DNA from 2 places in the Bacillus sp. S10(2024) genome. Region 1 is predicted to be linked to the other one. Evidence: predicted binding sites of a transcription regulator. Region 1 holds the regulator's gene; the other holds the start of a gene.

The links. Region 1 encodes LexA, which represses DNA repair genes until DNA is damaged. Its sites were predicted from a motif close to CGAACATATGTTCG; they were not measured.
Region 2: the regulator LexA is predicted to act here: its motif matches at 4,956-4,969, upstream of recN (DNA repair protein RecN).

What each region holds. Positions count from the first base shown of each region.
Region 1 covers NZ_JBFLUR010000002.1:664,642-674,724, forward strand. The annotation lists gene AB1280_RS03405 (HPr kinase/phosphorylase) at 1-84, shown strand, start outside; gene AB1280_RS03410 (lasso peptide biosynthesis PqqD family chaperone) at 88-393, shown strand; gene AB1280_RS03415 (lasso peptide biosynthesis B2 protein) at 433-885, shown strand; gene AB1280_RS03420 (nucleotidyltransferase domain-containing protein) at 907-2,094, shown strand; gene AB1280_RS03425 (ABC transporter ATP-binding protein) at 2,108-3,910, shown strand; gene AB1280_RS03430 (peptidoglycan-N-acetylglucosamine deacetylase) at 3,987-4,814, opposite strand; gene AB1280_RS03435 (PadR family transcriptional regulator) at 5,039-5,350, shown strand; gene AB1280_RS03440 (DUF1700 domain-containing protein) at 5,354-5,899, shown strand; gene AB1280_RS03445 (DUF4097 family beta strand repeat-containing protein) at 5,905-6,723, shown strand; gene lexA (transcriptional repressor LexA) at 6,748-7,368, opposite strand; gene AB1280_RS03455 (YneB family resolvase-like protein) at 7,510-8,166, shown strand; gene AB1280_RS03460 (DUF896 domain-containing protein) at 8,212-8,451, shown strand; gene AB1280_RS03465 (bifunctional metallophosphatase/5'-nucleotidase) at 8,497-10,080, opposite strand.
Region 2 covers NZ_JBFLUR010000002.1:166,043-176,125, forward strand. The annotation lists gene xseA (exodeoxyribonuclease VII large subunit) at 1-51, shown strand, start outside; gene AB1280_RS00960 (exodeoxyribonuclease VII small subunit) at 41-271, shown strand; gene AB1280_RS00965 (polyprenyl synthetase family protein) at 271-1,164, shown strand; gene dxs (1-deoxy-D-xylulose-5-phosphate synthase) at 1,471-3,363, shown strand; gene AB1280_RS00975 (TlyA family RNA methyltransferase) at 3,367-4,206, shown strand; gene argR (arginine repressor ArgR) at 4,362-4,811, shown strand; gene recN (DNA repair protein RecN) at 5,091-6,830, shown strand; gene spoIVB (SpoIVB peptidase) at 6,950-8,251, shown strand; gene spo0A (sporulation transcription factor Spo0A) at 8,597-9,391, shown strand; gene AB1280_RS01000 (YycC family protein) at 9,593-9,739, opposite strand.

The sequences.
Region 1 (10,083 bases):
TATCGATTATGTCGACCGTTGTCTGGGTTTAGTGCTCCGCAACTAGTTGACCTAGTAATAAACACTGTAAATAAAGGAGAATGAGTGATGTCGAAAAAACAGGATACTTTATTAAATCAATTTGTTGCACAAGTCCCAGGGAATATAGTAAGTGATATGGATGGGGAAAAAGTAATGTTAAGTATTTCCAATGGGAAATACTACAATCTAGGTGCAGTAGGTGGAACGATTTGGGCACTTATAGAGAAACCAATATCGGTTACCGAAGTGGTTACTGAATTAATGAAAGAATATGAGATTGATCAGTCTACATGTGAAAAGCAAGTTATTTCTTTTTTGGAACTCTTGTTAGATGAGGATTTGATTGAAATCGTAGCAGGGGCAGCCGAGTAATCTAGCATTTTATCCTAGATAAGAAGTAGGGAAGTATGTATGAATATTATAAAAAAGATACGAACGTTTCTTTCACTAGATATGAAAACAATACTTTTATTTATAGAGGCTTATATTTATTTGGGATGGGCTCGTATTCTTAAAGGTAGGCCATTCTCTAAGATTGCTCCTACATTAGGTGTTCCTATGAATGAAACATCTTTAAGTTATAATGAGTCTAATAAATTTGTATTGAGAGATATTTCCGAAGCGATACATATTATGAGCCGTCATACCTTTTGGGAAAGTAAGTGTCTTGTAAGGGCTATAGCTGGAATGAAAATGCTAGAGAGACGACAAATGGAGAGTACACTATATTTAGGAACTGCGAAGGATGAGAACGGAAATATGATTGCTCATGCATGGTTGCGTAGCGGTCCTTTTTATATTACTGGAGCAGAAGAAATGAAGAGGTTCACTGTAGTTAATAAATTTGCTAGAAAAATTGGTTGAAAAATCTTGAAGGAGAATATCATGCATAATAGTTGTGAGCTTGATTTAAAATGTGTGCCTAAGGAGCTCAAATTGCAGCTGGAAATTATGAAAAGAGAAACTGCTGCAGAGCTACAAGAAATCGATAAGGCTTGGTTTGCAAACATTGATTGGGATAAATTTCTCGAATTAACGATTCATCACCGTGTGTATTCGTTCATTTATCCAAAGATGAAAGAATTGGATGGAAATTTGGTTCCTGTACATGTCATACAAACTTTACATCAATATTTTAAGATGAATACATTTCAAATGCTTCATTTAAGTGCAGAAATGGAACATATGAGTAAATTGTTTGCTCAAAACGAAATTCGTCTCCTTGTTTTAAAAGGTCCTGTACTTGCTGATGATCTTTATGGTGATATTTCTCTACGTACTTCGAGTGATTTGGATGTTCTCATTCCTTTACATAATCTTGATAGAGCGGAAGAACTTTTATTAAACCTTGGCTATGTTAAAGATGATTATATTGAGAGCGTTTTAAACGACTGGAAATGGAGACATCATCATGTAACATATATTCATCCTCAGAAGAACATTAAGATCGAAATTCATTGGAGATTAAATCCTGGTCCAGGAAAGGAACCACATTTTGAGGAACTATGGAATCGAAAGAGAATAAGTTCTCTTACTGGTACCCCTGTTTACATTTTAGGTAGAGAGGATCTATTTTTATTTCTAGTTTCTCATGGTGCACGCCATGGTTGGTCAAGGTTGCGTTGGTTAGTAGACATTAATCAAATTGTAAAGCAACAACTTGATTGGGAAAAAACTATTAAGTTATTGAAGAAAAATTATTACTTCCATATAGGTGGTCAAGCATTGTTTTTAACTTCGCAGTTACTAAAAACTCCATTAATTGAAGAAGTGGAACCATTGTTATTTGGAAACCGTCCGAAGACGTTAGCGCAGGAAGCAGTATTTTATTTGGAAAGAATGGTGAACTTACATACAGATCCAGTTCCAGATGATGTAGCAATGTACCATAGTCGTCACTTATTTTCATTAATGTCTTATCAGCAAAAGTTTTTATATACGATGAGTTGCCTTTATCCCTATCCAATTGATGCTGAAACATTGCCGTTACCTAAGCAACTTCATATGTTGTATTTTCCTTTACGTCCTATTTTATGCATCTGGAGAAAAGTAAGAAAGCACGAATTATCATGAGGAGGACAAAATAGTGGAACATCTCTTATATTTTGCAAAGAAGTTACATTCTTTTTCTGGGAAAATATTGTATATAAATCTATTAGGGATGGCTTTAGTCAGTCTTTTGGAGGGAATAGGAATTCTTTTATTAATTCCTATGATAAGTATCAGCGGAGTTGTAAAGGTAAGTAATGGTTCAACTCCAGTTCCAGAGATGTTTAAATTTCTGCACAATATTCCTGAAACAATAAGTTTGTTGCTTATTTTAGGCATTTATATCTTTTTGGTAATAGCTCAGTCCCTCCTACAGCAAAATCTTACCCTTCGCAATACAAAAATTCTTATGAATTTTACAAACCATATAAGATTAGAAATTTATCGTGCTTTATTACAGGCGAATTGGAGTTTTTTTGTGAAAAAGAGAAAGTCTGATCTTATCAATGCGATGACTGAAGAATTAGGACGCGTTATAAATGGAACAAACTTATTTTTTCAGATGTTAACTGCTCTTATTTTTACACTAATACAACTTGGAATCGCCTTATGGTTATCTGTAAAGATAACAGTTTTTGTACTATTCGCTGGTTTAGTACTTGCCTATTTTTCTAGACACTTTATAAAAAAATCAAGAGTGCTAGGAAATCAAACATCTGAGATAGCTAAAAGTTATCTTGGGGGTATAACAGACCATTTTAATGGAGTTAAAGATATTAAAAGTAATATGTTGGAAGAATCTAGATATACATGGTTGCACAATTGGTGCCAAAAGATAGAGCGAGAGCAACTGGCATTTATGAAATTAAAAAATAGCTCACAACTTTTTTATAAAGTTACATCGTCTATTCTAATTGCATCTCTTGTTTTTACATCTGTAAAACTATTCCAAGCTCAGCCGGGACAATTAATATTAATTATCCTTATTTTTTCTAGGCTATGGCCGCGATTTACAAGTATTCAGTCTAATTTAGAGCAACTTGCTGCAAGTGTTCCTGCTTTTAAGTCTTTAGTCGAATTGCAGGAAGACTGTAACAAAGCCGCGGAGCTGCAGGATATACAACGACAATATAAAAATGTAAAGCCACTGTCTATAGAACAAGGGATTGAATGTCGAAATATTAATTTTCGCTACAATTCGAAGGAATCCTTATATGCTCTTCAAAATATTAATTTCCAGATACCTTCCAACTGCATGACAGCTATTGTCGGTCGTTCGGGAGCTGGAAAAAGTACCTTAATTGATATTTTAATGGGACTCATGCAACCAGAAAAAGGACAAGTATTAATAGATGGCACTCCGCTTACAAGTGATAATTTATTGTCATTAAGAAAATCTATTAGCTATGTTCCACAGGATCCATTTTTATTTAATGCAAGTATAAGAGAAAATTTGCTAATGATTGAACCGGATGCAAGTGAAGAACAAATTTGGGAGGCGCTGGAGTTTTCAGCAGCAGCTGAATTTGTAAAAAGGCTTCCGCAAGGGCTTGATACATTCATTGGAGATCGTGGAGTTAGACTTTCTGGAGGGGAACGGCAACGACTTGTGCTAGCGCGTGCTATTTTACGAAAACCTTCGATTCTCGTTTTAGATGAGGCTACAAGTGCCCTAGATACGGAAAATGAAGCGAAAATTCAAGCTGCGCTAGAAAGATTAAAGGGAAAGATGACCATTATCGTTATTGCCCACCGTTTATCAACGATACGTAATGCCGACCAGGTGATTGTATTAGATAAGGGAGAAATCGTTCAAAAAGGAGCCTTTATCCAATTGGCGAAAGAAGAAAGAGGTATGTTTAGTAAGTTGCTAGGAAATCAGGTAGAAGTTAGCGTCTAGAGATAGTAGTTATTTGGAAACCTGCTGGCGGGATTTTCATCAGTGGGGAATGCTCCCCGCTGATGAAAATTTCACTTTATAGTCTTTGCTTTGTAGTATTAAACATTTTTGGAAGAGTTACGAACCGTGCTCCATTAGATGTGAGATCAGGAATAAACCGGTCAAGAGCGTCTACGGAACCTTGTAATTTCCCCCCTGGTGCAGTGTGTTGTAAGAGGATACTTCCAGGAAAAGTATTCCCTAATACTTTGTTAGTAATTTCCTGGGAATTTAAGCCTTTCCAATCTAATGTATCTACACTCCATTGAATAATCATAAAGTTCTGTTCAGTAGCCCATTTCATTTGATTTTCATTTATAATCCCGTAAGGAGGACGAAAGAATTTAGGGGAGTATCCAGTTAGCTTTTGTAATATTTTTTCTGTTTTTAACATCTGTTCATGATATTGCTTATCATCTATTTTATTTAAATTAGGATGATTATAAGTATGATTTCCTACGATATGTCCTTCATTAACGATGCGTTTTACAACTTCGGGATATCTTTCAGCATTTTCTCCTAATAGAAAAAAAGTCGCCTTTACACCATGTTTTTTCAATTTATTTAATACTTGAGGCGTGTAAACGGGATCTGGACCATCATCGAATGTGAGAGCGACTTCGGCCTTGTTATAAGGTCCTGCAAACGCATATGCATATTTTTCTACCCATGAAAAAGGAGTCCATGAGCCCCTAACTGTCTGACTTTTTTGTAATATAGGAACGGTCTCCACGTAATGTAAAGGATAAAATCTATTTTGAACAAGAGGATAAAAATTTTTAAAAGAGGAAGTGGTACATGGAATATTGTAATAAGGACCATATTGACAAGGCACTACGATTTGAGTTGGGTAAAAATCGTACATCATTAAAATCCCTCCATAAAAAAGATAACAATCTCTTTAAAACTTTTATATGTTAATAATTGCGGTTTGATTAGGAAAGAATGGAGAAGTCTTCGATGAGCGGAAATTTGTTTTGTTTTGGAAAAAACCGGAACAGTACCTTGTAATATTCAATACTAAATGATATATTATTAATAATAAGGTACCTTGCATTGAATAGTACTAGATGGAGAGGAGTATTGCTTTTGAATGTTCAATTTAAAAAAGGGGTATTGGAGCTTTGTGTTCTTGCGCTTGTAAAGAAACGAGATTGCTATGGCTATGAATTAGTTCAGCAAATTTCAAATAAATTTTTAATATCAGAAGGATCAGTGTATCCTTTGCTACGTCGTTTAACGAAAGAAGGGTACTTTCAGACGTATTTGAAGGAATCATCGGAAGGACCTCCGCGTAAATATTATCAGTTAACAAATCAAGGCACAGAGCAGCTTTATGCACTTGTGACAGAGTGGCGTGATTTTGCAAGAGGCGTACAAGAAATTATTGAAGAGGTGTAGAGAATGACTAAAGAGGAATTTTTTCAAGAATTATCAGAACACCTTAGAAAACTACCAGAAGAAGAACGAAACGATATTTTATATGATTACAGAGAACATTTTCAATTTGGAATAGAAGAAGGGAAAACCGAAGAAGAAATTATAAAAGCACTTGGTTCTCCTAAGACAATTGCGAAGGAAACGTTAGCGTCTCATCGTATAGAGCAGGTGAAGCATAATCCAACTTTTTCTAACGTAGCAAGAGCAATTGTAGCAATTATTGGACTTAGTTTTTTAAATTTGGTTATTGTGTTAGGTCCGTTAGTAGCAATCGGGAGTCTTATTTTAACGCTTTGGTCAGTTAGTGCTGTATTTGTTTTCTCACCGCTACTTCTGTTAGCGAAAATTGTTTTCGCTCAAATTTTTATTTTATCGGATGTATTTGCCTCTATTATACTCTTCGGTGTTGGTTTACTTTTAGGGATTGCTGCGTATTATTGTACGATTTGGTTTAAAAGGTTTTTTGTTAAGTACGCCAATTGGAATTTAAAAGTAATTAAAGGAGAGTAGATAAGATGAGAAAAATTGTGCTGCTAGCAATTATTTGTATTGCGATTGGAGGAATCGGTTTATTTTTTACAAGTTCAGCCTTTTTTATAAAAACTGCGAATGGAACAGCAGAAACAAAGAAATTGGAACAGAAACAATTTAAAAATGAGCAAATTAAAAACATTCATGTTGACATAGATGTTGGAGATGTTGTGATTGAAAAAGGTAAGACTGATTTATTTGCAATTCGGTATAGTGGCAATCAGGAAAAGCGAAAATTAGACGTAAATGAAAACGGTGAAGTGCTACAAGTGGAAGTGAAAACGAACAAGAAACATATATTTGACTTTTCTTTTTTATCATTTGATTTGAAAGATGAAAGCTTAACGGTTATTGTGCCTGAACGCATATATAATAAAATTGAAGCAGAGACAGCAGCAGGAACGATTCATGTGCAAAATATTCAAGGTGAAGATATATCTGTGCATTCAGCAGCGGGCGATGTGGAAATGAAGGAAATGAAAGCGCAAAATGTAAATGTGTCATCTAGCGCGGGAAAAGTTGTTCTTCATAAAGTAGAAGGGAAAGTGCGTGCAGATGCGGCAGCAGGAAGTGTAGAGATAACGCAGCATAATCCAGAGTATAGTGTTGAGGCGGAGTCGGCAGCAGGAGATGTCAGTATTCAGTTGCAGGGAATGCCGAAAGATGCTGTTGTGAAAGGTTCTTCTAATGCAGGAAAAGTACAAATTTTCGGGAAGGAAAATAAAGAAATTACTTTAGGTAACGGAAAGGTGCAGATTAAGGGGGAAACAGCAGCGGGTTCTGTAAAAATTGTGGCGAATTAAAAACAGACCAAATTTGGTCTGTTTTTAATGTAAATGACGATAGACACCAATTACTTTTCCAATAACAGAAACGTTATCTAAAATAATAGGTTCTAAAGAAGAGTTTTCAGGCTGTAAGCGGAAATGATCTTTTTCTTTGTAAAAACGTTTTACCGTAGCTTCGTTGTCTTCTGTTAAAGCGACAACGATTTCACCATTGTATGCAGATTGTTGCTGGCGAACAACAACTAAGTCTCCATCAAAAATTCCCGCTTCAATCATACTGTCTCCAGAAATGCGCAACATAAATACTTGATCTGAACCCGAAACGAGATTCGCCGGAAGTGGAAAATGTTCTTCTACACTTTCAACTGCTGTAATTGGTAAACCAGCTGTAACTTTTCCGACAATCGGTACGTGAACGACTGGTTGCGTATCTGCTTGGATAGTGTCGTCTCCTAAAATTTCAATCGCTCTCGGTTTTGTTGGATCGCGGCGAATGTATCCTTTTTCCTCTAAGCGAGATAAATGTCCGTGCACAGTAGAGCTAGAAGCAAGGCCGACTGCTTGACCGATTTCACGTACGGAAGGTGGATAACCTTTTTCTTGAACTTTTTGTTTAATGAAGTCGAGAATGTCTTGTTGCCGTTTCGTTAACTTCTCCATGTTTTTCACACCTCGTTTTCTATAAATTTTCTTGTTTTTATTATAACATGCAAGAAAACATTCTACAAACGTAAGTTCGAACGAAAGCGGGATTTATGGTACACTATGATGTAAGAAGTGAGATAGAGAAGAGGGTATGAAATGAATGCGATTATTTATGCACGTGTAAGCACAACGAAAGAAGCGCAGGAAACATCATTAGTACGCCAAAAAGATGAATTATTGCATTTAGCTAAGCTGTATGAAATGAACGTTGTTAAAGTAGTAGAAGAGAAAGCGAGCGGATATAGCATAGAACGAGATGGTATTTTGGAAGTGTTAGATACCATTCGTGATGAACATGTTGATGTGCTCCTTATTCAAGATGAAACGCGTCTTGGAAGAGGAAATGCGAAAATCGCTTTAATGCATTGTTTGAATAAAGAAAGGATTAAAGTATATACACATGCACATAATGGCGAATTACAGCTTTCTGATTCAGATTCAATGGTGCTTGATATTATTGGTATAGTAGAAGAATACCAGAGAAAGATTCATAATTTAAAGATTAAACGAGGAATGAAACGAGCTGTAGAAAATGGATTTCGGCCCGAAAAAAACTTAAAGAATCGACATTTAAGCACAGGTCGTGAGAAAAAAGAGGTACCTATTGAAGAGATTGTTCGTCTGCGCCGTAATGAGTTAACATTTGAAGAAATTGCAGCAACGCTCCGTGGTTTTGGTCATAATGTATCAAAAGCTACGGTACATCGCCGATATGTAGAGTATACGAAGCAATTGCTTGATAAACAAGAGTAACTGTTGTATGATAATAATCAGTTTTTAGTAGAAAGGGGATTCGAGATGCTAAGTCACGAACTCATTGAACGCATTAATTTCTTAGCGAAAAAAGCAAAAACAGAAGGTTTAACGGAAGAAGAGCAACGTGAGCGTCAATCGCTCCGTGAACAATATTTAAAAGGTTTTCGTCAAAATATGTTAAACGAATTGAAAGCAATCAAAGTCGTTAACGAAGAAGGTAAAGACGTTACGCCGAAGAAGTTAAAAGAATTAAAAAAACAAGATAAAGCAAAGTTAAATTAAAAGATGGGCGCAGCCCATCTTTTTTTAGTTTGATAGGAAAATTTGTTATTTAACAACTTTCCAATTATGATTAATTGTCGCTTTGATTGTTTTTCGTTCTAGTATGTAATTGGCAATGAGCTCAGACATATCAATTGATATATCTTTTATAATGGGCTTATTTTGAAACATAACATAATTTCCGCCGCCGCTTGCACGATAATTGTTCATGACAACGTCATACTCTTGATGCAAGTTAATAGGAGCCCCTTCATATTGCAAGGAAACAACTTTTTCCCCAACTGGTTTTGAAATGTTTAATATGTATGAAATTCCTTCCCACATATCGTAATTATAATGCTGTGTTTTTGGTTCGATATATGCAGGGTTTACAATGATATTTCCATCTGTATCTAACGAGAAATATTCAGCAGTTAGCTCAAGTGCTTCTTTTATATCTTTTCCTGTAACACGAACAACTTTTAATGTATTTGGATAAATATAATTCGAAACAATATCTCTCATTGTAATGTGGTTGGGAAAGCCGGATGATTCATTATGAAACAGACTAGTACAAGAAATATTGACTTCTGCTGCATCCATCTGTACTTTATTTATAAATTCGATAAAGGCGCAATCTTGTAAACGAGATTGCATCGCATCGTGAATCAACATATCACCAGTAATAGTGCCGATTGGCTTATCTAACCATTCTTGTGTTTGTTGCTCATATATTGATACAAGTGAAAGTACTGTCTCATCTGCTGGAATGCCTTCGGTAGGCAATAATTCAGAATGACATTCTTTAATAATCCACTGATTTTGATTCTTTTTTAAAGTGACGTGGACTTTCCCTAATGAACGACCGTTGGACCCAGTTTGTAGAACTGGTACACCATTTACTTTTGTATGAGCAATATAGCGATGTTGATGTCCAGTTAATAATATATCAATTCCTCCAATTTCTTGGCACATTGCATATCCTTGATTTTCCCCTGTTATAATCTCTGTTGGTTCTCCCGTTTGTAAATCACATTCAAAACCGCCGTGGTAGGCTACAATGAGTAAATCCGGTTGCTCTTGTTTTTGAATATACAAAACCCACCGCTTTGTTGTTTCGAGTGCATTTTCGAATATTACATCTTTTATATGCTGCGGCTGTTCCCAATTTGGAATGTAATGTGTTGTTACTCCTAAAACAGCAATTTTTATATTTGGATGTATATGTTTAATTATATATGGCTTTCCAAAGTACGGTTTCCTTGTTTGCTTATTAATAATATTAGCGGCTAGATAGGGCATATTTGCATGAGCAACAGCTTTGTTTAATAGGTTCATCCCATAGTTAAATTCGTGATTTCCAATAATCGCTGCATCATAACCGATATGATTGGCGATAATCGACATTGGATTTTCTTCATGCTGCATGTATTTGGAGTAGTAATAAGTAAACGGAGTTCCTTGTATGAAATCACCGTTATCAATAACGAGTACATGTTCATTTTGAGCGCGTTCCTGTGCAATGCGCGTTGCAACCTTTGCTAGTCCAAGTTCTTCCTTTTCGTTATTTTGATAGTGAATTGGGTAAACTGCACCATGAATGTCACTCGTTAATAAAATAGCTACATTTACAATGGTATTTTGATTCAATGT
Region 2 (10,083 bases), 500 kb from region 1:
GACTGTAATGTATGGGGAATAGAGGAGCGTGAACTAGGCGATGGAAAATAAAGTAAGCTTTGAAGAAGCGATTGCAAAGCTTGAACAAATTGTTTCCAAGCTCGAACAAGGTGATGTTCCACTTGAAGAAGCAATTTCGTATTTCAAAGAAGGTATGGAACTTTCTAAACTATGCGATGAAAAATTAAAAGATGTGCAAGAACAAATGGCTGTCATACTTGGTGAAAATGGCGAACTTCGTCCGTTTTCTACTTTGGGAGAGGAAGTATAATGACGCATTTAACTTTTGATGCTTTTATGAAAGAAAGTAAAGCATTAGTAGAAGAAAATCTTGTGCGTTATGCAAACGCCTTGCAATGTCCAAAGGTACTTCGTGAGGCGATGGTGTATTCATTAGAAGCGGGCGGAAAGCGTCTCCGTCCGTTACTTTTATTTGCGACGCTGCAAGCGTTTGGAAAAGATAGAGAATTAGGGATAGGTACAGCTTGCGCATTAGAAATGATTCATACATATTCTTTAATTCATGATGATTTACCTTGTATGGATGATGATGACTTACGCCGCGGGAAACCAACAAATCATAAAGTATTTGGTGAAGCGATGGCAGTACTAGCTGGTGATGGGTTGTTAACATATGCATTCCAGGTTGTAACAGAGCAAGACCATAAAGAAATTACTCCCGAAACAAAATTACGCATCGCACTAGAACTTGCTAAAGCAGCAGGGCCAGAAGGAATGGTTGGTGGACAAGTTGCGGATATGGAAGCGGAAGGTAAGCAATTAAACCTTCGTGAGTTAGAATATATTCATAAGAATAAAACAGGACGTTTATTAGAATTTGCCGTATTAGCTGGTGCATTATTATCAAGGGCTACGGCTAGGCAACAAGAAAAATTACTTGCCTTTGCGAAGTATGTCGGACTTGCTTTTCAAATTCGTGATGATATTCTAGATGTAGAAGGAATAGAAGAAGAGATTGGAAAACCAGTCGGAAGCGATATGACAAACGAAAAAAGTACATATACAACGTTATTTACAGTGGCGGAAGCAAAGCAAATTTTAGAAGAAACCATTACGAAAGCAAAAGAGGCCATTTCTTCTTTACAATTACAAGACGAATATTTGTTAGTAATTTGTGATTTAATTGCAAAGCGCAACCACTAGTATAAGAATGTTTTCATTTGTTGAGCCATTCAAGATTTTATGGTATAAATGTAGACAAAGGTTTTTCTTTTCTTTTTTTGGCAAAAATATACGTAGATTACATTGCCGTTATCACTTTGTGTTAGCGGCTCTTTTTTCATCGTATAAAGTGAAACTTCCAACAGTGGGGTTTTCTTTATCCCAGTTAAGGCGGGATAAAATAAAGAATATGCTTGATTTTTGTAATACAATTAAGTGCAACTATATTTTACGGATGTATAGTAGTTGACATGATGAAAGATTATGAAACGAAAGTGAGTGATCCTGGTGGATCTGACGCAAATTCAAAATCCTAATTTTTTGAAGGATATGTCTATAAGCGAGCTAGAAGCTTTAAGTGAAGATATTCGAAAGTTTTTAATTGAAGAGCTTTCTCAAACAGGTGGACATATTGCTCCAAATCTAGGTGTAGTAGAACTCACAATTGCTTTGCATAAAATATTTGATAGTCCAAGAGATAAATTTTTATGGGATGTAGGACATCAATCCTATGTACATAAAATTTTAACGGGACGTGCAAAGGAATTTGGCACATTGAGACAATATAAAGGTTTATGTGGTTTTCCAAAGCGTTGTGAAAGTGAACATGATGTATGGGAAACGGGACATAGTTCTACTTCCTTATCTGCTGCCATGGGAATGGCACTTGCTCGTGATTTAAAGAAAACGAAAGAGTACATTGTTCCTATTATTGGTGATGGTGCATTAACAGGTGGTATGGCACTTGAGGCACTCAATCATATTGGACATGAACAAACAGATATGACGGTTATCTTAAACGATAATGAAATGTCGATTGCCCCAAACGTTGGTGCATTGCATAACGTACTTGGACGTTTGCGTACAGCAGGGAAATATCAATGGGTAAAAGATGAACTAGAATACTTATTGAAAAAAATCCCAGCTGTCGGTGGTAAAGTAGCTGCAACGGCCGAAAAAGTAAAAGATAGCTTAAAGTATTTACTCGTTTCGGGTGTGTTTTTTGAAGAGTTAGGCTTTACATATTTAGGGCCTGTTGATGGACATGATTATGAAAGTTTATTTGAAAATCTTCAATATGCCAAGAAAACGAAAGGACCTGTTCTTGTTCATGTCATTACGAAAAAAGGAAAAGGCTATAAGCCAGCTGAAAGTGATGTAATTGGAACTTGGCATGGTACAGGACCGTACAAAATTGAGTCTGGTGATTTCGTAAAGCCAAAAGAAGCTGCACCGGCATGGAGTGCCGTTGTTAGTGAAGCGGTTCGTAAATTAGCGAAGAATGATCAGCGTGTCGTTGCTGTGACGCCAGCAATGCCGGTTGGGTCGAAGCTTGAAAAATTTGCAAAAGAATTTCCTAATCGTATGTTTGATGTAGGGATTGCTGAGCAGCATGCAGTAACAATGGCAGCTGGTTTAGCAACGCAAGGCATGAAGCCGTTTTTAGCGATTTATTCTACATTTTTACAACGCGCTTATGATCAAGTTGTTCATGACGTATGTCGCCAAAATTTAAATGTCTTTTTCGGGATTGATCGAGCAGGATTAGTAGGAGCTGACGGAGAAACGCATCAAGGTATATTTGATATCGCATTTTTACGTCATCTTCCGAATATCGTTTTGATGATGCCAAAAGATGAAAACGAAGGTCAACATATGGTATATACAGCAATCAATTACGAAGATGGACCAATTGCGCTTCGTTACGCGCGTGGAAATGGACTTGGTGTGCCTATGGATGAAGAGTTTAAAGAAATTCCAATCGGTACATGGGAAACGCTTCGTGAAGGATCACAAGTAGCGATTTTAACATTTGGTACGACAATTCCAATGGCCATGGAAGCGGCAGAGTCCCTTGAGAAGAAAGGGATTTCTGTAAAGGTTGTAAATGCCCGCTTTATTAAGCCAATGGACGAAGCATACTTGCATGAGTTATTAGGAAAGAATATGCCAATTTTAACAATTGAAGAGGCTTGTTTAATTGGAGGATTTGGTTCTGGTGTGTTAGAGTTCGCTAGTGAACATGGATATCATAATGCGCTAATTGAGTGTATGGGTATTCCAGATCATTTCATTGAACATGGCAGTGTCTCTAAACTTCTCGAAGAAATTGGTTTAACAACAGATGCTGTTGTTGAACGTATTTGTACAATGATTCCATTAAAACAAAAAAGGGCGTAACAAATGAGCGGAAAAAAAGAACGAGTAGATGTACTATTAGTAGAACGAGGACTTGTTGAAACAAGAGAAAAGGCGAAGCGTGCCGTTATGGCAGGGCTTGTATATGCAAATGAAATGCGTTTAGATAAACCTGGTGAAAAAATACCGCAAGATACAGAAATTACATTAAAAGGGCAAGTAATGCGGTATGTAAGCCGTGGTGGATATAAATTAGAAAAGGCGTTAGAGATATTTCATATAGATTTGCAAGATAAAATTATGCTGGATATTGGTTCATCAACGGGTGGATTTACGGATTGTGCCTTGCAAAATGGTGCGAAGCTTTCATACGCTTTAGATGTAGGGTATAACCAACTTGCATGGAAATTAAGACAGGACGAGCGTGTTGTCGTAATGGAGCGGACGAATTTTCGCTATGTAACACCTGCTGATTTGCAAAAAGGATTACCGCAATTTGCAAGCATTGATGTATCGTTTATATCTTTGAAATTAATTTTACCTGTATTGAAAACGATGTTAACACCTGATGGTGAAGTTGCAGCACTTATTAAGCCGCAATTTGAAGCTGGGCGAGATCAAGTGGGGAAAAAGGGAATTGTTCGGGACCGTAAAGTACATGAAGCAGTTATAGAAATGATTGTCGATTTTGCGCTAGCAGAAGGTTACGATGTTCAAAACTTAACATTTTCTCCAATTACAGGCGGAGACGGGAACATTGAATTTTTAATACATTTAAAATGGTATGGTGAGCGTGAGCGGGGAGAAAATCAATCACCTGTTCAAGCGGAGGAAATTGTGAAAGAAGCTCATGAAGCCTTGAAACAAAAAGGAAAAGAGGAATAACAATTGTTATTCCTCTTTTTACTCATATAGAAAGTTAGAATTGTATAACGATTGTAAAAACAATTATGTACAAGTAGCCGATTATACGTTAACATAAATAAGTGAAGTATAACAATGGTAAAACTACGGTAAGAGATAGTGCGAGGTGCAAAAATATGAATAAAGGGCAGCGCCATATTAAAATTCGAGAAATTATTGCAAATAAAGAAATTGAAACACAAGACGAGCTAGTGGATATTTTACGTAACGAAGGTTTTAATGTAACACAAGCAACGGTATCACGAGATATTAAAGAATTACACTTAGTGAAGGTACCACTTCATGATGGACGCTATAAATATAGCTTACCAGCTGATCAACGTTTTAATCCACTTCAAAAATTAAAACGCAATCTGGTTGATTCGTTTGTTAAATTAGATACAGCTGGTCATATGCTTGTGTTAAAGACATTACCAGGTAATGCACATGCTCTCGGTGCGCTGATAGATCATTTAGAATGGGATGAAATTATTGGCACAATTTGCGGTGATGATACGTGTTTAATTATTTGCCGTACACCTGAAGATACAGGAGTTGTATCGAATCGCTTTTTAAATATGCTGTAACAAAAAGAATCTTGTTTGTTTTATTACTCAGAAGAGTAAATAAGCAAACAAGATATTTTTGTTATGGAGACATAAAAATCATAGAATAGCATGTGAAAATGTATATTTCCAGATAAGAATATCATTATTGCTGCATTGACCGTAAAAACAAATGTTTGGTACAATGAAGCAGGTTACATAACATATTCTCCATCAAAAAGAAGTAACGGAAGAATGTATGTGTAAATAGTTTAAGCCTCCCATGCGGAGTGTGAATGAAATAACGAGGTGAATGAGGCATTGTTATCGGAATTATCGATTAGAAACTTTGCTATTATAGAATCATTAAACATTTCTTTTCAAAAAGGGCTCACTGTATTAAGTGGTGAAACGGGCGCTGGAAAATCCATTATTATTGATGCAATTAGTCTTCTTGTTGGGGGACGTGGCTCAGCGGAATTTGTACGTTATGGGACGGATAAAGCTGAAATTGAAGGTTTATTTTATATTGAAGATGAACAGCATCCTTGTGCTATGAAAGCAGAAGAACTTGATATTGAAATTGAAGATGGCATGATCATTTTAAAACGGGATATCTCTGTCAGTGGAAAAAGTGTATGCCGTGTCAATGGAAAGCTTGTTACATTGAGTACGTTAAAGGAAATAGGGAAAACGCTTGTCGATATTCATGGACAGCATGAAACGCAAGATTTGATGAATGAAGACCGCCATTTATTTATGCTTGATCATTTTGAGGGAGATCATATTTTAGTTCAGTTAGAAAAATATCAAAATGTGTATAGGGAATATGAGCAATTAAAAAGACAATTGCACTCTTTAACAGAGAATGAGCAACAAATGGCACATCGTCTAGATTTAATTCAATTTCAACATGAAGAGATTCGAAATGCGGACTTGAAAATAGATGAAGAGCAAAATTTATTAGAAGAACGATTGAAGATTTCGAACTTCGAAAAAATTTATAAGGTATTGAGTGATTCGTATCGTTCATTAACGGAAGAACGTTCTGGTTTAGATCATGTTCGAAATGCAATGAATCAAATGGAGAGCATTACGGATTTGGATATTGCATATCAAGAAAATTACGATGCGATTGCAAATAGTTATTATTTATTAGAAGAAGTAGCTTATCAGCTCCGTGAAAAATTAGATATGATGGAGTACGATCCAAATCGTTTAGATGAAATTGAAACACGTTTAAATGAAATTCGTATGTTAAAGCGTAAATATGGAAATACTGTAGAAGAGATTTTAGCGTATGCGGATGAAATTGAAAAAGAGATATTTACGATTGAAAATAAAGATGTACACATTGAAACGACGAAAAAGAAACTAAAAGAAATCGAACAGCTTATAGTGAAAGAGGCGACGTTACTAAGTGATTTGCGTCATGATCTTGCGAATCGATTAACAACGGCCATTCATCAAGAATTAAAAGAGCTGTACATGGAAAAAACAAAATTCGAAGTAATGCTAAAGAAAAAAGAAGGAACAATTGACGATCCTCTTGTTGAGGGAGCTCCTGTCAAAATGACATATAATGGGTATGACAATGTAGAATTTTATATTTCCACGAACCCAGGAGAACCGTTAAAGCCACTTTCTAAAGTAGCTTCAGGAGGGGAATTATCCCGTATTATATTGGCGTTAAAGAGTATTTTCTCTAAACATCAAGGAGTTGCCTCTGTTATTTTCGATGAGGTAGACACCGGAGTAAGCGGACGTGTTGCGCAAGCGATTGCTGAAAAGATTTATCGCGTTTCTGTCAATTCACAAGTGCTATGTATTACACATTTACCACAAGTTGCATCCATGGCAGATTCTCATTTATTTATTCGTAAACAAATTGCGAATGAACGCACGGTTACATCTGTTACTGTACTCAGTCAAGATGAAAAGGTAACTGAAATTGCTCGTATGATTTCTGGTGTGGAAATTACTGACTTAACAACGGAGCATGCAAGAGAGTTGCTTTCGCAGGCGCGTTGTTTTAAACAAGCAGCAGAAGCTATCCAGTAATGGATAGCTTTTTTGTTAACAGTAATGATTTCTTAATTCTTCCGGTTATAAAGAGATGATAGCAAGGAGACATTAAAAAATGAAGCCGCTTGGCTGAATGTGGGTTAGGAGCGAGGAGAGTGAAAAGTTTGAAATTAGAGCAATTTCGAAAAATCATAGGGATTTGTCTCCTTGTTTCACTTGTCTTTATTGGGTGTTATAAACCACTTCGTGAGTTTATTTCATTTCCAAAGCAACTTGTTATATTTCAAAATCAAGATTCAAAAGTATCTTCTTTGCCTGTATTTCAAACAAAATCAACTGATGAAACAATTTTTACGATTGCTTCTGGGCTTGCTAGTGAAAAAACAATTTCAGTAAATGCACATCAAAGTGGAGAAGCTGATATGGTTTATGAGCTTGCAGGATTACCTGTGAAAAAAGTAAATGTGAAAGTACTAAAAGATTTCAAAGTAATTCCAGGTGGACAATCAATTGGTGTGAAATTAAATGCAAAAGGGGTACTTGTTGTAGGACATCATTTAATTCAAACAGAAAAAGGAAAAGTATCTCCAGGTGAGCTCGCAGGTGTACAAGTAGGGGATATGATTACTGAAATAAATGGTAAAACAATTGAACGAATGAGTGATATTGCACCATTTATTCATAATAGCGGGAAAACAGGGGAATCGCTTAATCTTGTTTTGCTAAGAGAGGGAAAATATATTCGAACAAAATTAACTCCACAAAAAGATGGTGGAGAACAGTCGTATCGAATTGGGTTGTACATTCGTGACTCAGCTGCAGGTATTGGAACGATGACATTCATTCATCCAGAATCAATGAAATACGGCGCGCTCGGTCATGTGATTTCTGACAATGATACGAAAAAACCAATTCAAGTTGAAGATGGACAAATCGTTCGTTCGACAGTAACATCTATTGAACGTGGGAGCAATGGAGATCCAGGTGAGAAATTAGCAAGATTTTCACCAGATCATGAAGTTGTTGGTAATATTACAACGAATAGTCCATTTGGTATTTTTGGTAAGTTAAATACAGAAATGAAAAATGGAATTATGGATGAAGCGCTTCCGATTGCCCTTTCTCATCAAGTGAAAGAAGGACCTGCGAAAATCTTGACAGTTATCGATCAAGATAAAGTAGAAGCGTTCGATATAGAAATTGTAAGTACAGTTCCGCAAAAGTTTCCTGCAACAAAAGGAATGGTTGTAAAGATTACAGATAAACGCTTATTAGAAAAAACAGGTGGAATCGTACAAGGAATGAGTGGTAGTCCAATTGTACAAGATGGAAAATTAGTTGGGGCTGTAACGCACGTATTCGTAAATGATCCAACATCTGGATATGGTGTTCATATTGAGTGGATGCTACATGAAGCAGGGATCAATATTTATACAGATCAGAAAAAAGCAAGCTGAACTTTGTATTCAGCTTGTTTTTTTTGTTTGTTTTTTAAAGTTGGGAAGAGAAGAAATCTCCTGATTGATAAAAAATTTCTTGTAAAGCCGTTGAAATGTTACAAAAGATTCGCAACGGGTGTTTTTTGTTGTAAAATAAAAGTAGAGCATGCATATTCGGCTGTAATCATATGATGGAATATGTAAAAGAACACTAAGAAATGGACGATAAAAATCTTTTTTTGTGATTTTTTCGGAATTTAAGAAAGTTTTAAAGGGGATTTTCACATAATTGTCGAACAATTCATGTAGTCTAGAAGGTAATACTTTCTGCCGGGAGAAATCATTAGTTAGGGAGGAAAAGCTGTGGAGAAAATTAAAGTGTGTCTCGTGGATGATAATAAAGAACTTGTATCTATGTTAGAGAGTTATGTTGCTGCTCAGGATGATATGGAAGTAATTGGTGTAGCGTATAATGGTCAAGAGTGCTTAAATTTATTAAAAGAAAGACAACCAGATGTACTTGTTCTCGATATTATTATGCCGCATTTAGATGGTCTCGCAGTACTAGAAAAAATGCGTCATATTGATCGTTTTAAACAACCGAATGTAATTATGTTAACAGCGTTTGGACAGGAGGATGTGACGAAAAAGGCTGTTGATTTGGGGGCGTCATATTTTATCTTAAAACCATTTGATATGGAAAATTTAACGAGTCATATTCGTCAAGTTAGCGGAAAATCAAGCGCTACCATTAAACGACCGCTATCAGCTTTTCGTTCTGTAACAACATCTGATGGAAAACCGAAAAATTTAGATGCAAGCATTACGAGTATCATTCATGAAATTGGTGTACCAGCCCATATTAAAGGATACATGTATTTGCGCGAGGCAATTTCTATGGTCTATAACGACATTGAATTGCTTGGATCAATTACAAAAGTACTATATCCTGATATCGCAAAGAAATATAATACAACAGCAAGTCGTGTAGAACGTGCAATTCGTCATGCGATTGAAGTTGCTTGGAGCCGTGGGAATATTGAGTCCATTTCTTCTTTATTTGGCTATACAGTATCCATGTCAAAAGCAAAACCTACGAATTCCGAATTCATCGCGATGGTGGCGGATAAGTTAAGGCTTGAACATAAAGCGAGTTAAAAATAACAGTAGGAATTAATGAGTAGTTTTGCTTATGAAAGAAAAGTGCGCATAACGCTTGCTTAATCAATAAATGATTGATATACAAACCGATGAACATTCTTTTTGGGAGTTTTAGATAACTGTCATGAAAGGAATGTTCATTTTTTGTTTTAGCAAATTAAAGCGTTATAAGAAAAGTCCTGTACACAACAGGACTGCCTATTCTTTCTCTTGATTTTGTTTTTCTAATTCAACGAGTTTTTGAATTAAAATATGCTGAGGCATATGCATAAGCTGTTCAAGTGGAACACCGAGAGCTTTTGATAACTTAATAGCTGTCTCTGGTGAAAGTTGTAATGGTCTCATAAAAGTACCTCCTTTTTGTATAGTATAACATAAAGTGAAATGAGCATAAGTGGAGAGGGGGGGATGATAACAGGTCGTATGATTATGTAAATGCAAGTTGAAAAAACGACATAAATGAGCAACTGGTTACGAGTAGAAGCCTGCCGCATGCATTTTGTATTCTACATAGCAGCGATTTATATCTTGAAAAATATATAGTTTGATTTACAACCTGCAATGATTTTTTGTTAACTTTTAAAGTGAGATAAAGTGAAACTTTAATCAGTAGGGGGTTTTTTCATCCCCGCTGATTATTAGCTCTCACCAATCGGGCGCATGCCAGCAGTTTATCTCCCGCCTAACTT